3 regions of the Bacillus bruguierae genome follow, and region 3 is predicted to be linked to each of the others. Evidence: riboswitches for the same ligand, from Rfam matches in the RefSeq annotation. Region 3 holds a riboswitch; each other region holds the start of a gene.
What was found. A riboswitch is a leader RNA that binds a small molecule or an ion and turns the genes downstream of it on or off. The one in region 3 is predicted to bind S-adenosylmethionine.
Positions count from the first base shown of each region.

Region 1: another riboswitch for S-adenosylmethionine. It lies ahead of WAZ07_RS14610 (hypothetical protein); the one in region 3 lies ahead of metK (methionine adenosyltransferase).
Region 2: another riboswitch for S-adenosylmethionine. It lies ahead of WAZ07_RS06715 (bifunctional O-acetylhomoserine aminocarboxypropyltransferase/cysteine synthase); the one in region 3 lies ahead of metK (methionine adenosyltransferase).

Region 1 is NZ_JBAWSX010000008.1:80,565-85,770, forward strand. Features, by position in the region: gene WAZ07_RS14595 (serine hydrolase domain-containing protein) at 1-812, shown strand, start outside; gene WAZ07_RS14600 (group-specific protein) at 852-1,220, opposite strand; gene WAZ07_RS14605 (hypothetical protein) at 1,217-1,354, opposite strand; gene WAZ07_RS14610 (hypothetical protein) at 1,664-1,915, opposite strand; SAM riboswitch class I at 2,016-2,114, opposite strand; gene WAZ07_RS14615 (hypothetical protein) at 2,264-2,455, shown strand; gene WAZ07_RS14620 (YwiC-like family protein) at 2,521-3,243, opposite strand; gene WAZ07_RS14625 (VOC family protein) at 3,390-3,854, opposite strand; gene WAZ07_RS14630 (ECF transporter S component) at 4,188-4,874, opposite strand; gene WAZ07_RS14635 (ABC transporter ATP-binding protein) at 4,844-5,206, opposite strand, start outside.
Region 2 is NZ_JBAWSX010000003.1:6,945-12,150, reverse strand. Features, by position in the region: gene WAZ07_RS06725 (homoserine dehydrogenase) at 1-589, opposite strand, end outside; gene metA (homoserine O-acetyltransferase MetA) at 733-1,638, opposite strand; gene WAZ07_RS06715 (bifunctional O-acetylhomoserine aminocarboxypropyltransferase/cysteine synthase) at 1,622-2,914, opposite strand; SAM riboswitch class I at 3,007-3,110, opposite strand; gene WAZ07_RS06710 (hotdog family protein) at 3,299-3,670, shown strand; gene WAZ07_RS06705 (chloride channel protein) at 4,395-5,206, shown strand, end outside.
Region 3 is NZ_JBAWSX010000012.1:132,400-137,605, reverse strand. Features, by position in the region: gene WAZ07_RS18780 (4'-phosphopantetheinyl transferase family protein) at 1-674, shown strand, start outside; gene WAZ07_RS18775 (thioesterase II family protein) at 684-1,415, opposite strand; gene metK (methionine adenosyltransferase) at 1,931-3,130, opposite strand; SAM riboswitch class I at 3,295-3,417, opposite strand; gene pckA (phosphoenolpyruvate carboxykinase (ATP)) at 3,636-5,206, shown strand, end outside.

The sequences.
Region 1 (5,206 bases), on a different contig from region 3:
TTGAAGAAGGAAAGCTACAACCTAACGCAACTGCAGAAACTTATGTAAAAGAATTAAAAGGAACACCATTTGGAATAGCAACAATTCAACAACTATTAGATATGCAAGTTTCAGTAGAATATCCAACTCATGGTTTCAAACAAGCTGGATTAGAAAATCAAGATGCACAATTATATTTAGCAAGCAACATTCTTCCTCGCAGTAAAAACTATGATGGACCGGTAACAATTTATGACATGTTGCTAGAAGCAAATGAAACCGCTGCTCCAGGAGAAACATTTTCATATAATAATGGTTCTGCTGAAACACTCGCATGGATTATTCGTACTGTAACAGGAAAATCACTCGCAGATCTAATAAGCGAACGTATTTGGTCGCCGATTGGCGCAGAAGAAAATGCTTATTACGTTGTTGACGAAACAGGAGTGGAACAGGCAAGTGCAGGATTAAATACCACCGCTCGAGACATGGCAAGATTCGGGAAGATGATTATAGACAATGGCGTATATGACGGGAAACAAATTATTTCTTCTTCTATTATTGAAGAAATTAAGCATATACAAAAATACGAACTCCCAGTTGGTGATGGTGAGGGATATTCTTACCATAATCAATGGTGGATCTCCCATAACGAGCACGAAGCATTCGAAGTATTTGGCAGTTATGGACAAAGATTATATATCGATCCAACTGCACATATGGTTATCGTTCATTTTTCTTCCAATGCTAATCATAATGGAGAAATACACTCCGCATATGGAAATATGTATTTACAAATCGCGAATCACTTACAGAAAGAGCCCTCTAATTAAGTTAAAATTTTCAAAGTTTTTGTTACGAAAAGAGCTGTCTCATGACAGCTCTTTCTCTATAATTGAAATTACATATTTCCATTGTTCTTCTGAAAAACATAAAGGTTTTAACTGAAATACCATTGAACAGATCTCTTCTATATAATGAACATTTTCCTGTAAAAATTCCCATCGGAGCAACTTAGGTATATGCAAATCTGCAACTTGTTCACTTTGTTCTACTAAAATGTCTACCTCTCTCTTACAAATACCTCTTATAAGATACTCTTCTCGAACTTCTTGTTTGACTTTAGAAAATTGCTTGCTATTCTCCTTTATACCAAATAAACAATCAAGATAAGAACAAAACAAATCATCATCTCTTTTACATACATTCGCAATTTTGTAGATCAGTTCCCTATTTTTCATAATCTTATTACCTTTTTATATATCTTTTGCAGCCATTTCTCTCTTTTTTCTCGTTTACTATTTTTCACTTGTTTCAAAATTGCACCGTTGAAACTATAAGGCTTTGGATGTGCATATACAATTAATATGTTCATTGTAAACAACACCTTCCTTTAATTCCCTTTTGACTTTTTCTATACTCACATGCTATTCTAATACATGTCGAAGGGCAAGCCCCTTTTACAAAGCAACAGACACCTATTCGGCGATGGTGTCTTTTTTATTTGTTAGCCGAGAACGCCCATCTTTCGGGGCACATTTAATTTTTGAACACTACACACTCAGCACCATTTCCTTTTAAAAAGACTGCATAGCACAGTCTTTTTAACTACATAACACTTATCAAATAAAAGTAATTTTCAAACAAATATTACTATAAAAAAGGGAGAATAACTCCCTCTATATTATTTTACCGTGTAGTAAATACCTTTATCATCTATATATTTGTATGGCTCTGCTAAAGTAATTTTCCCATCCAACTTTAACTCATCTAGCAGTCGTAGTAAGTAAAATTGCTGCAGCATCTTCTTCGCAAATTTCCCTTTATGTTCAGTAGCGATATGTTGTTGAATATCCAATAATGTAATCGGCTCTTCCTTTTCTTCCATATATTTATAAATTGCATTACGTAGTGTAATATATTTTTCAAGCGTCATAGTCCACCTACTCCTTTCTTCTCGTTGCCCATCTTTCATTATCGGTTTTTTTACAATAAAAAAACCTCTTCGATAAGAAGAAGTAGATCATATCTCTTCCTTCTTATCTTTCAGAACAAAACTGTTCTGCTGGAATTAGCACCTGCATCGCGGTTGCTGGGTTTCATCGGGCCAGTCCCTCCACCTCTCTGGATAAGAAAATATTCACTTTATCTCTTACTATAATGAGTGTAATTCAAAAAGTCAATTCTTATAAGAATAATCAGGATTTATTTTTTAGAATGCTATGATATTTTCTTTCGTTTTGCTCATACTACAAATGTATACGCCCAAAGGAGGTGTGCACTCATGCAAAAAAATGCACGCGGTCACGTTCAAGATTCTTGTCAAGCTTTACACGAAGCAAAGAACTGTTTACAAAATGCCTTACAAACAGTAGAGAAATCAGATAATCGTCAACGGATTGAACAATCTTTGCAAGCTGTTCAACATGCACTGCAACAATGTGATAGTACAGCGGAAGTTTTGGCTCAGGAATAAAAAATCTACACCAAAAAAGTAAGCACGTATGAATCATGCTTACTTTTTAACTCATGAACTTACTATCAGCCCTTTAATTGAAATAATACTGTAGTAGCAATGAAAAAATAAACTGAATTGACGATTTCCCACACACCAACCTTTAAAATAGTTACTTTTTTACCATACAACACAATCGCACGAATGCAACTTGGAATAAACGCAATGACAAACCAAGGAGACACAATGAACGTACCAACTACAAGTACTAAATGATATCCCCATGAAATCCACCGATATATTGGATTTTTCTTTTCTCGAATCATCGTTTTCACATAGAACGTACTTCCCATAAAGTATAAAAATGAAACAAGTGCAATCAGCCATGCTGTTTCATCAATTGTTTTCATTGTGAAATAATAACTGATCATGCCACCAATACAAAAAACGATAATAGCACTAACGTCATTCAGTAATGCTCGTTCATTCTTTTGACGAGCAAAATAAATGTTTATAAAAAATAATGGAATCATATATATTGCAAAAAAGAGAATTCTCCACTCGTATGTAAGGGAAATTACACCGAACAAAATAGCAAGACTAAAATATATGAGCGCCCAGTGTAAATAGCGCTTTTGTCGCCTTTGTTTCATATACATTAGAAAGGGATATGTTGCTAAATAGACAAATAACCATGCTAAAAAAAGTGGTATGTGTTGCCATGTTGCTTTGCCAATGAAAGCACTCAGCAAAAACGGAATTAGAAGCATCGCCCATGCACCATGTTGCTTCGGAATTACTGGTTTTATCATATAAACACCTCAAAATCGAAAATGATTTTCAATATTCATTATATATAATTTCATTCTTCGACTTTTTATGAAAATGTGTCTATAATTGAACAATTCCAGTTACAACAACACACTGTAATCCTTTTACATCGTAAAAATTTTTCTTAAATCTTTTTATTCTCTAACTCCTTCTCCCATTCACTTAAATAAGGTACATACCCAAGCTCGTTTGGTTCATCAAATAATAGAGAAATGAATTCCAGCTTGTTCCCATCACAATCGAGAAAATACACACTTGCTGCTGGCATCCAACTTTGGACAATAGGCTCTTCATTCCCTTTTTCTTGGCTTCCAATTACCTCTAATCCTCTTTCTTCTAGCCAAATTTTAGAACACTTTAAAAACTCTAAGTCTACTCCAAAAGCAAAATGTTTAAGCTGAATAGAAGCATCTTTTGACTTTTCCCATAACCCTAGCATTTGGTGTCTATCCTCTCCTATCCAAAAAAAGGCTACTTTCCTTTCAATTGATTTTCTTGCTAGCTTTAATCCTAGTTTATTTTTGTAAAAATCAATTGCCCTTTCTAAATCACTTACCTGTAAATGTGTTTCATATATATTCCTTATCATGTTTTTCATCCCCTTTTTAGTAATAATGCGGTACAATATAACGATGATTAGGAAGACTTTTCCCTCTGTACTAATTCATTTCACTTTGTCGCTATCAGTATATAAAAATATAATCTTTCCAACATCCCTCTGTAGTATCTACTTTTATCTATCAACGCCATACCATAGTATGAAAGATTGTAAGTTTCTAAATAAAAAAGACACCTCCTACAAGATGTAAGAAGTGTCTCAAAAGGCAAACGAATATGTAAGTCGCGATCCTACTGTATATATGTATGCCTTACCAAAAGAACTTATTCACTATTTACGTAAGAAAGCGTGTATGGTATATCCTTATTCTAATATGCCATACTTCTTCTTAAAGCGTGTCAATATTTTAAGCCAAGATGTACTAAACATCCAAAGAAACAGGACATTAGAAAGTGCATGGGCAAGATCAAAGTAAAAGCTTGTAATGTATGCTTTTATAAAAGTATCCCATGTTAATTCCTTCAAAAAGCCAATAAGGAACCATACATTCATAATCCAGTTAAACGCAAATCCTGCGATAAAGCCAAAGAGAACTCTACCCCATAATGTTTTCATCATCCACGTATGCCGCAATAGTCCTGCAAAAAATCCCATCATACCCCAGCAAAACATTTGCCACGGCGTCCAAGGTCCTTGTCCTAAAAATATATTAGAAACAAGTGCAGCTGTTGCACCGATAAGAAAACCTGTCTCACTGCCAAATACAATTGCTGATACGATAATGACAAACGACGTTGGTTGTACACTTGGAATGATGGAAAACGGAACACGGCTAATCGCAGCAATTGCCGCTAGGACAGCTACAAGTACAATTTCACGTGAAACAAACGCTTTTTTCTCAAAACGTACATAAAATGGCAGCATAATCACAATTAAAAAGAATAGACTGCACCATATATAGTATTGATCCGTCACAAAAGACGTAAATAAAAGTGTACTGATCAATACGAACAAAACGGCTAAAACGATACAAGCATATCTTTTGGACACGCCTCAAACACATCCTCCCACGTTAAAGCATACGGCAATTGTTTACGAATAAACCGATTAATAGACGTTGTATAAAAAAAGTTCTCACTAAAAAAGCGCGCCGGTGTTTCTTCCATAATAATTTTCCCATCAAATAACATAATACAGTTATCCACATATTTTGCTGCGAATTCAATATCATGCGTCGCCATAACAATTGTCGTTCCTTCTCTTTGTAATTGTTGAAACAACTTGCCCAGTTCTTCTTTCTTCCCTGGATCTAGTCCCTTTGTCGGTTCATCTAATACTAAGAGATTTGGCTTTGATAATAATACTGTACAAAGAGCAATTAA
Region 2 (5,206 bases), on a different contig from region 3:
CATCCGATGTTGGATCTGCTTCTGCAAATCCAAGCTGCTGCGCTTCATTTAACACGTCGTCATACGCTCTCCCTTCGTCAGACATTTTTGTCAAAATAAAATTTGTTGTTCCGTTCACAATGCCCATCATTTTTGTAATCCGATCAGAAGAAAGGCCCTCCACAATGCTTCGTAGAATTGGAATACCACCGGCTACACTTGCTTCATAAAACAAATCTGCTTGATTTTCTTTTGCTACAGTAAGAAGTTCTGCACCGTGAAGTGCCATTAAATCTTTATTTGCTGTGACAATGTGCTTACCGTTTTGCAGCGATTGTAAAATATATGCTTTTGCATCTTCTATACCGCCCATCACTTCAATCACAACATCAACATCTGGATTATTTATAATTTCATTGGGATTTTTCGTTAATAATGTAGGGGTTACTTGGACCTCTCGTTCTTTTTCTAAATTTTGTACCAATACTTTTGCCACTTTGACAGGACAACCGATTTGGTGCGCTAAACGATCTTGATGATCTTCAATAATGCGCACCACGCCGCTTCCTACAGTTCCAAGACCTAATAGGCCGACTTGAATTTCGTTCATAGTACTGTCCACCCCTCTAAAAATTGTATTTAGGTGCCATTATATAAGTTAAAATTACAAAAAACAATATATTTAGAACATTCTGAATAATAAAGATCGTTCTTTACAAAGAAAACGTTACCAAGTGTTATGCACACCTTCCTTTACAAAATATACGGGGTTTCCTGATACACATAGTAATTCAACCAATTTGAGAATAGTAAATTTCCATGGCTACGCCACTTTACTACTGGTTTTTCTAGAGGATCGTCATGTTTAAAATAGTTTTTGGGAATAGGAATATCCAGTCCTCTTTGCTGATCACGCTCGTATTCTTGCTTTAATGTCTCACAGCTGTATTCACTATGACCAAGAACAAAAATATGCTTTCCATCTTTATTCATAACGATATGCACACCGGCTTCTTCAGATGTCGCTAACAAATCAAGCTCCTCTACTTTTTGAATATCAGATGCACGGACTTCTGTATAACGAGAATGCGGTGCAAAAAAGCTTTCATCAAAACCGCGTAATAATTTCACATGCTCCTGCTGCACTTCATGCTCAAATACCCCAAACATCTTTTGCTCTAGCAAATATTTCGGAACGCCGTAGTGATAATACAATCCAGCTTGTGCCCCCCAGCAAATATGAAGCGTTGATGTAACATGTGTCTTCGAATAAGCCATAATTTTCTTCAGTTCTTCCCAATAATCTACCTCTTCGAAAGTAAGTGTTTCAACCGGAGCACCCGTAATGATGAGCCCGTCAAATTTTTCTCCTTCAATATCATGAAATGTCTTATAAAAGCTTGTTAAATGCTCCTGAGTTACATTTCTTGATGTATGGGACCCCATATGAAGTAAATGGACATCGAGTTGAAGCGGTGTATTTCCAATTAAACGAAGCAAATGCGTTTCTGTTTCTTGTTTTGTTGGCATTAAATTTAAAATAGCAATCTTCAAGGCACGAATATCTTGCGTTTCTGCTCGCTCTTTCGTCATCACAAAAATATTTTCATTTTGTAATACTTTACGAGCTGGTAAATCTTTATCAATGATGATCGGCATACTGTTTTCCTCCAGAAAGTGCTGCTTTTAAATCAGCAATAATATCCGCCGCATCTTCAATACCAACCGATAATCGAATTAAATCAGGCGTTACACCTGCTAAACGCTGCTGCTCTTCTGTAAGCTGACGATGCGTTGTGCTTGCAGGGTGAATGACACAAGTTCTTACATCTGCAACATGCGTCACCAATGTGGCAAGCTTCACATCTTTAATAAACTGTTTAGCAGATTCAAGACCTCCTTTTACTCCAAATGTCAAAACACCACTCGCACCTTTCGGTAAATATTTTTGCGCCAATGCATAATTTTCATTATTTTGAAGTCCAGGATAATTGACCCAATCAACGCGCTCATGCTGCGATAACCACTGTGCAACAGCTAATGCATTTTGACTATGTCGCTCCATACGAAGATGCAACGTTTCTAAGCCAATATTGCTCATGTACGCATTGAATGGGCTCATACAATTTCCATAGTCTCTTAATAACTGTACACGAGCTTTCACAATGTATGCTGCTTGCCCGAACTTTTTCACATAGTTCACACCATGATAGCTCGGATCTGGTTCAACAAATTCAGGAAATTTACTCCAATCGAAATTTCCCCCATCAATGACAATGCCGCCAAGTGAGCTTGCATGACCATCAATATATTTCGTTGTAGAATGAACAACAATGTTTGCACCATGTTCAAATGCATGACATAAATACGGTGTCGCTAACGTATTATCCACAATAAACGGTATTCCAAGCTCTTTTGCCGCATCAGAAAACTCTTTAAAATTCAGTACATTCATCGCAGGATTTCCAAGCGATTCCGCATACACAAGCTTTGTTTTCTCATTTGCGAGGGCAACAATTTTATCAGCAGATAGGTTTGGATTAAAGAACGTAACCTCAATCCCAAGCTTCTTAAGACTAACTGCAAATAAATTAAATGTACCGCCATATACTGTTGATGAGCAGAGCAAATGATCGCCGCTGTTACAAATATTTAATACCGCTAGCATAATCGCAGCTTGCCCTGATGCGGTTGCAACCGCACCAACACCGCCCTCTAACTCTGTCAACTTCTGCTCAAATGCCGCAAGTGTCGGGTTGCCAATACGCGTATAAATATATCCTTCTGCCTCCAAATTAAAGAGAGCTGCTAAATCATCAGAAGTGTCATATTTATACGTTGTACTTTGATAAAGCGGCAAAACACGCGGTTCACCATTTTTCGGCGTATAGCCACCTTGCACGCAAATCGTTCCTTTTCCCCATGATTCTCCCATTTCCCAAACTCCTTTCTTTTATATAAAATAAAAAACTGCTTCTTTCCTAAATAAGAAAGAAGCAGCTTAGATAAACGCTCGCCATGTAGCCTTTCTTATCTTTCAGGAAATACCTGCAGGATTTGGCACAATTCCGATTTACGGCTGTTGCCAAGGTTTCATAGGGCCCGTTCCCTCCACCTATTCTTGATAAGACTTATGCAATTACCGATGATTTTATAGAAACTATTTCCTCATGTCAATATATTTTTCTGAATATTTCCAAAGTATTTCATTAACTGTTTTATTCCCTCTACCGCTGAACTTTACCAAATAAAGAATATTCTGTAAAATTAAAAGTATGAATGATAACTCATTCATAAACCAATAGGAGGCGATAGATACATGAAAGTCGGAGAAATTTTAACTTTTGAAAAATCATTTACGAGAGAGGATGTAGAGCTATTTAGTAAAATTTCTGGTGATGCTGGTGAACATCATGTTGTTCCAGATGAACATGGACGCGTAATGGTACAAGGATTACTCGTTGCAACATTACCTACAAAAATTGGCGGCGATTTAAATTTTATTGCAAGAGATGTGGAGCTTACTTTCTTACGCCCAGTCTTTACCGGAGATACTGTTCGATGTGAAGTCACACTTATTCATCATGAAAAACAAGCAGATCGAATAATTGCTGTTTCAAAGGCAGAATGCTTTAATCAAAATGGTAAAAAAGTATTGGAAGGATCCTTCCAAGGAATTATTCGTCAATAATTTGAACTACCCCCACTTATCGGCCAATGCCTCTTGAAGTGGGGGATTTTTCATTCCTTACTGATAAAAAAACGCCCAATCAGGCTTTTGACTTCCCCACCTATCTTCTTTAGAAAAGTAGAATCGGCTCGTCCAGAATGTGAGGGGGATGGAGCTTCTGACGTAGATGTGTATTTTACCTCGTAGGAAGAAGCGAAGCCACCGAACATTCTAGCCACTGGAACTAGACAATGCCTTCTCTCTGAATCTTGAGGTGGGGGTCTTACTGCCCACAAATAGCGGGATAAATTTGAAAAAATACAGGAAATGTTCTATTTAAAGACCAAAAATACATTTAAAAAACCTTACTTACTATGTAAAATGAAAGAGTTATATTTAATTCATTAAGGTAACCTTGAAAATGCTATTTTTCACAACGCTACTTATACAAATGTTGCCACATCACTTATTATAAAGTGATATTTTTTCTTTATGGGGATTAAAAACTTAACTTAATAACTATGTTGCTGCACATTTTTCATATGAATTTCAAATAAAATTCATATAAATCCTTTAATATTAAACACTATAGGTAATTCTCTATCTTTTATATAAATTACTCTTCAGTAAGTCTTTTTACAAAAATGTAAAAAAGAGCTGTCATAACATATATAAGCATAATTATTCTCGTATCAGAATCTCTAAATTTTTCATAACAAGAATGTAACATAAAGGAGGCATAAAAATGACTATTAGAAGAGGCATGCATTCTTTACTTATCATGTACGGTATGTTTCTAGGTTCTATAGTTGGTGCTACAGTCTGGTTATTTTTAGTTACCACAAATGCTGGAATTCACTTTATTTGGGGATATTTACCCAAAGAATTTTCATTACCACCTTATTATACAATTTGTGTAACAATGATTGGCGGTGTTCTTGTCGGACTGTCACAAAAATACTTCGGTACATACCCGCGTTTAATGCCAGAAGTAATGGGCGAATATAAAAAAACAGGTAGAATTGAGTATAGTTTTGTACATAAATCTACGTTAACAGCTATTATTGTTTTAATATTTGGTGCAAGCTTAGGACCGGAAGCAGCACTTGTTGGAATTATCGGTGGACTTTGTACGTGGGTTGGAGATCGTTTTCATTTCGCTTTAAAAGGAATGAAGGGATTAACTGAAATTGGAATTGGTGCTACTTTAAGTGTTATTTTTAATGCGCCATTATTCGGTTATTTAGCTCCGAGTGAAAATGAGAATAAACCAATTGACGAAATTTCCAAAGGAAAAAAAACTATTGTATATCTCGCTACTACTTTTGCTGGTTTTTCTGTTTATTTATTACTTAGTAAGTTTGATAATCGAGGATCTTTTATTGTTGATTTTGGGAAAGGGTCTTTTTCACTTCAGGAATGGATTGCCTTTTTACCTCTGATTTGTATAGGAGCTGGTGTAGGCTATTTTTATTTCAAGATAGAATATATATTTGAAAAAATCGTTCATCCTTTTCAAGAATATAAAGTCACATTGGGAATTATAGGTGGCATTCT
Region 3 (5,206 bases):
TTGATAAATCACCTTCGGATGATGAATTTCAGCGTATGATGCAAATTATTTCATTAAGTACGCGGAGAAAAATAGAAAGATATAAATTTAGAGAAGATATGGAAAGGACTTTAATTGGGGAAATACTCGTTCGTCACATTATAAAAGAAAAGTTCGGAATCTCTAACCATGAAATTCATTTTTCTAATAATAGTTATGGCAAGCCATACGCTGTCAATTTAGAGTCCTTTAACTATAATATATCTCATTCTGGATGTTGGGTTGTTCTTGCTGTAGATCATGCTCCTATAGGAATCGATATTGAGAAAGTAAAATCTATTGACTTAGATATTGCAAAACATTTTTTTAGTACAAAAGAATATTTAGATCTTATGAATACGGATATTTCTAAAAGAACTTCTTACTTTTACCAACTGTGGTCTATGAAGGAAAGCTATGTAAAACAAGTAGGAAAAGGATTAACAATTCCACTTAATTCATTTTCAGTCCAATTCGATCCAAAAAAGGGTGCCTCTATTGATGTACCCAAAATGCAACCCGATGTCTTTCTGAAAACTTATCCAATTGATACTAACTATCATATGGCTGTGTGTGCTACGAATCCATACTTTCCAAAAGAGATTATAATCAAAAACTATACAGATTTGTTTAAAATGAAAGAAGTAGGAACTTAACCTACTTCTTTAATAATGATATATCCCTATATTTTGAAGAATTTGTTGGATTTTTAATGCTACTTTTTCAGGATTTGACAAAGGAAACATATGCCCACCGTCAAAATCATGATAATTTACCGTCTGTATCCACTGACTCCATTCTGTTTGGTTATTAAAACATTTATAATCCTGCCTACCATTAAATATATGTACTGGTGTTTGAACTATTGTATGATTTTTATGTTTAAATTCTTCTAAAGCACGATAGTCTGACCTTAAAGAAGGTAAAAAATAATCCAAAATATCTTTATTTTCTAATAATTCTTCAGGTATTCCCCCTAATTTAGCAACATAATTCACAAACTCCTCGCGACCGAGTTGTGACATTTTCTTCCTTTTTATATTTGGAGCTTGAATAGCAGAAATAATAGCTACTTCTGGGTACACACCTTCCATCTCTAGTTCTTGCAAAAGACGGTAGACCATTAGTCCCCCCATACTATGTCCAAACAAAATAAAACGATCATTTTTGAACTCTAACAACATTTGTCTATATAAATTTACTAGATTTTCAAAATTAGATTCTAAAGGCATCGTGTTTGTACCATGTCCAGGCGGCTCTACTACGTGCATTGTACAAGTACCTCGCAAGTATTTATGCAGTGGACGAAATGAGGCAGAATATCCTCCAGCAAATGGAAAACAAATTAGGTGTAAATCATTCATATCACTATCTAATCGTTTTAAAATTTTCATCAATTTGGCCTCCTTCAGTTTGTCATTTATAAAGATAATTATTTAGCTTATACGTTATTTAAACAATAAAAGTTCCTTCTTTCATTCGCCACTCACTACTTTAAAAACGTAATTATATTTATCACCTACAGTCCATATATAAATACATGCTCTTTCTTAAAGAAGATTATAAAGCTTTAGCTAAATTGTGTCCATGTAACTATACAAGCTTTAAGCTTACTAATTAACTTAAAATCGGGTAACTACAGAAACATTTATTTCATAAGTTACTAAAAAATCAACATTAAAAATCGAGTATTGTTTCAAGATTCGACCGCTAAATCAAGTCATTTCTTGCATTTTTTTGTGAAACAACACCATCTAACATAGTCAAACAGCCTTGCATATTTTTAAAATAAGCAATTATTCTCTATAAGAATATACATCATTGTTTGAACACAGCTTATAAAGAGAACTTAATGTATTTCCAAAAATAAAAAAAGCTTTGCGCACACGCGCAAAGCTTTTTTCTTCCTATATTATAGACCAGCTTGTTCTTTTAAAGTTTCAGCTTTGTCTGTACGTTCCCATGAAAGATCTACATCAGTACGTCCGAAGTGGCCGTAAGCTGCTGTTTGTTTGTAAATTGGGCGACGTAAGTCTAACATTTTGATGATACCAGCTGGGCGAAGATCGAAGTTGTTGCGAACTAGTTCTACTAGTACTTCTTCAGATACTTTACCTGTGCCGAATGTATCAACAGAGATAGATACTGGTTGTGCTACGCCGATTGCATATGCAAGTTGTACTTCTGCTTTGTCAGCAAGTCCTGCTGCTACGATGTTTTTCGCAACGTAACGAGCTGCGTATGCTGCAGAGCGGTCAACTTTTGTTGCATCCTTACCAGAGAATGCACCGCCGCCGTGACGAGCATATCCGCCGTAAGTATCTACGATAATTTTACGACCTGTTAAGCCAGCATCCCCTTGTGGTCCACCGATAACGAAGCGGCCAGTTGGATTAATGAAGAATTTTGTTTCTTCATCGATTAATTCAGCTGGTACAACTGGTTTAATTACGAACTCTTTTAAGTTGCGATCGATTTGTTCCCAAGCAATTTCTGGATGATGTTGCGTAGAAATTACGATTGTATCGACGCGAACTGGTTTACCATTTTCATCATACTCAACTGTTACTTGTGTTTTACCGTCTGGACGTAAGTATGGTAATGTATCATCCTTACGAACTTCCGTTAAACGACGAGCTAATTTGTGAGCTAGTGAGATTGGAAGTGGCATTAATTCTTTTGTTTCATTACATGCAAAACCAAACATTAAACCTTGGTCGCCAGCACCGATTGCTTCAATCTCTTCGTCAGTCATTTGACCTTCGCGTGCTTCTAACGCTTGGTCAACACCCATTGCGATGTCAGCAGATTGTTCATCGATAGATGTTAAAACTGCACAAGTTTCTGCATCGAATCCGTATTTTGCACGAGTATAACCGATTCCTTGAATTGTTTCGCGAACGATTTTTGGAATATCTACATAAGTAGAAGTTGTAATCTCTCCCGCTACCAATACTAAACCAGTTGTTACTGTTGTTTCACAAGCTACACGTGCGTTTGCATCTTTTGCTAAGATTGCATCTAAAATAGAATCAGAAATTTGGTCACAAATTTTATCTGGATGTCCTTCAGTTACAGATTCAGATGTGAACAGATGACGTTTTTTTGTCATGTGGTAAACCTCCCTACAGTAATTGTATATATTGTACGGAACTCATCCTTAATTTGCCACAAACTGCGACATTCATGTATTTTCCCATACAAGTGCAAAAGAAAAACCTTTCCTTATAGAGGAAAGGTTTTATTTGCTACTTGCATACTGCTTTTTGCCCTTCGCTCTTATCGTTCGAGACCATTAGCCTCGCACAGGTTTAAGCACCTATTCACTTGCTTGCCTTGCATGCAAGTGAGGTTGCCGGGCTTCATCGGGCCTGTCCCTCCGCCAGCTCGGGATAAGAGAGTATCCGTCCTCAACTATACTAAAGAAATGACTTTCATTTGTCAATCCATATACACATATTCCTATAAGTTTTTAACCACAGAAATTTATGGAAAAAATAAGATAATAACACAAACAAAAATAAATAAATAGTATACATTATTTATATGATTGTGTTATACTTTTAGTGGGGATTACGATGAATATTCATAAATCAAATAAAGGATGGTATATAAATATGAGTACTGCGAATGTCCAAATTGGATTACATGAACTATTGAACGGAAGCAATGCACAGGTTCAATTGAGCGTTCCGCAATTAACGGAAAAGGTATTAATGAGAAAAGAAGGTCGATTAACTTCTACTGGCGCTGTTTCTGTTTCAACAGGAAAATATACAGGACGTTCTCCGAAAGATAAATTTATTGTAGACGAAGCATCTGTTACGGATAAAATTGCTTGGGGATCTGTAAACCAACCAATTTCTGAAGAGCATTTTAATAAATTATATGCAAAAGTGCTAGAATACTTAAAAGATAAAGAAGAACTATTCGTATTCAAAGGATTTGCAGGAGCAGACCGCAACTCCCGTCTTCCTCTTCAAGTTATTAATGAATACGCTTGGCATAACTTATTTGCGCATCAATTATTCATTCGTCCAACTGAAGAAGAATTAAAAAGTCATGATGCACAGTTCACAATTGTATCTGCACCAAACTTCAAAGCAGATCCAGAAGTCGACGGCACGAATTCAGAAACGTTTATTATTGTTTCTTTTGAAAAGCGTATCGTGTTAATCGGGGGTACCGAATACGCTGGCGAAATGAAAAAATCAATCTTCTCTATTATGAACTACTTACTTCCAGAGCAAGATATTTTATCTATGCACTGCTCTGCAAACGTAGGTGAAGAAGGCGATGTTGCTTTATTCTTCGGTTTATCTGGAACAGGGAAAACAACATTATCTGCTGATCCGCACCGCAAATTAATTGGTGATGACGAGCACGGCTGGTCTGATAACGGTGTATTTAATATCGAAGGCGGTTGCTATGCGAAATGTGTGAACTTATCTCGCGAGAAAGAGCCACAAATCTTTGACGCGATTAAATTCGGCTCTGTTTTAGAAAACGTTATGATTAATGATCAGACACGCATTGCAAATTACGATGACACTGCATTAACAGAAAATACACGTGCAGCTTATCCAATTGATGCAATTGATAACATCGTATTACCTAGCGTTGCAGGTCATCCAAATACAATTATTTTCTTAACTGCTGATGCATTTGGCGTATTGCCTCCAATCAGTAAATTAACGAAAGAGCAAGCTATGTATCATTTCTTAAGCGGTTACACTAGTAAACTAGCAGGAACTGAGCGCGGTATTACTTCACCACAAGCAACATTCTCAACATGCTTCGGTTCTCCGTTCTTACCGCTTGATGCATCTCGCTATGCAGAAATGCTTGGTGAAAAAATTGAGAAACATGATGCAAAAGTATTCTTAGTGAACACTGGCTGGACTGGCGGCGAATACGGCGTTGGAAAACGTATGAACTTAGGTCATACACGCGCAATGGTGCAAGCTGCATTAAACGGCGAGCTTGATAACACTGAAACAGTAAAACATGATATCTTTGGCCTTGAAGTACCACTTCATGTTCCTGGTGTACCTGATGAAGTATTAATGCCAGAACAAACGTGGGCTGATAAAGAAGCTTACAAAGTAAAAGCAACTGAACTTGCAAATAAGTTCAAAGAAAACTTCAAGAAATTTAATACTGTTTCTGAAACAATTGTAAACCTTGG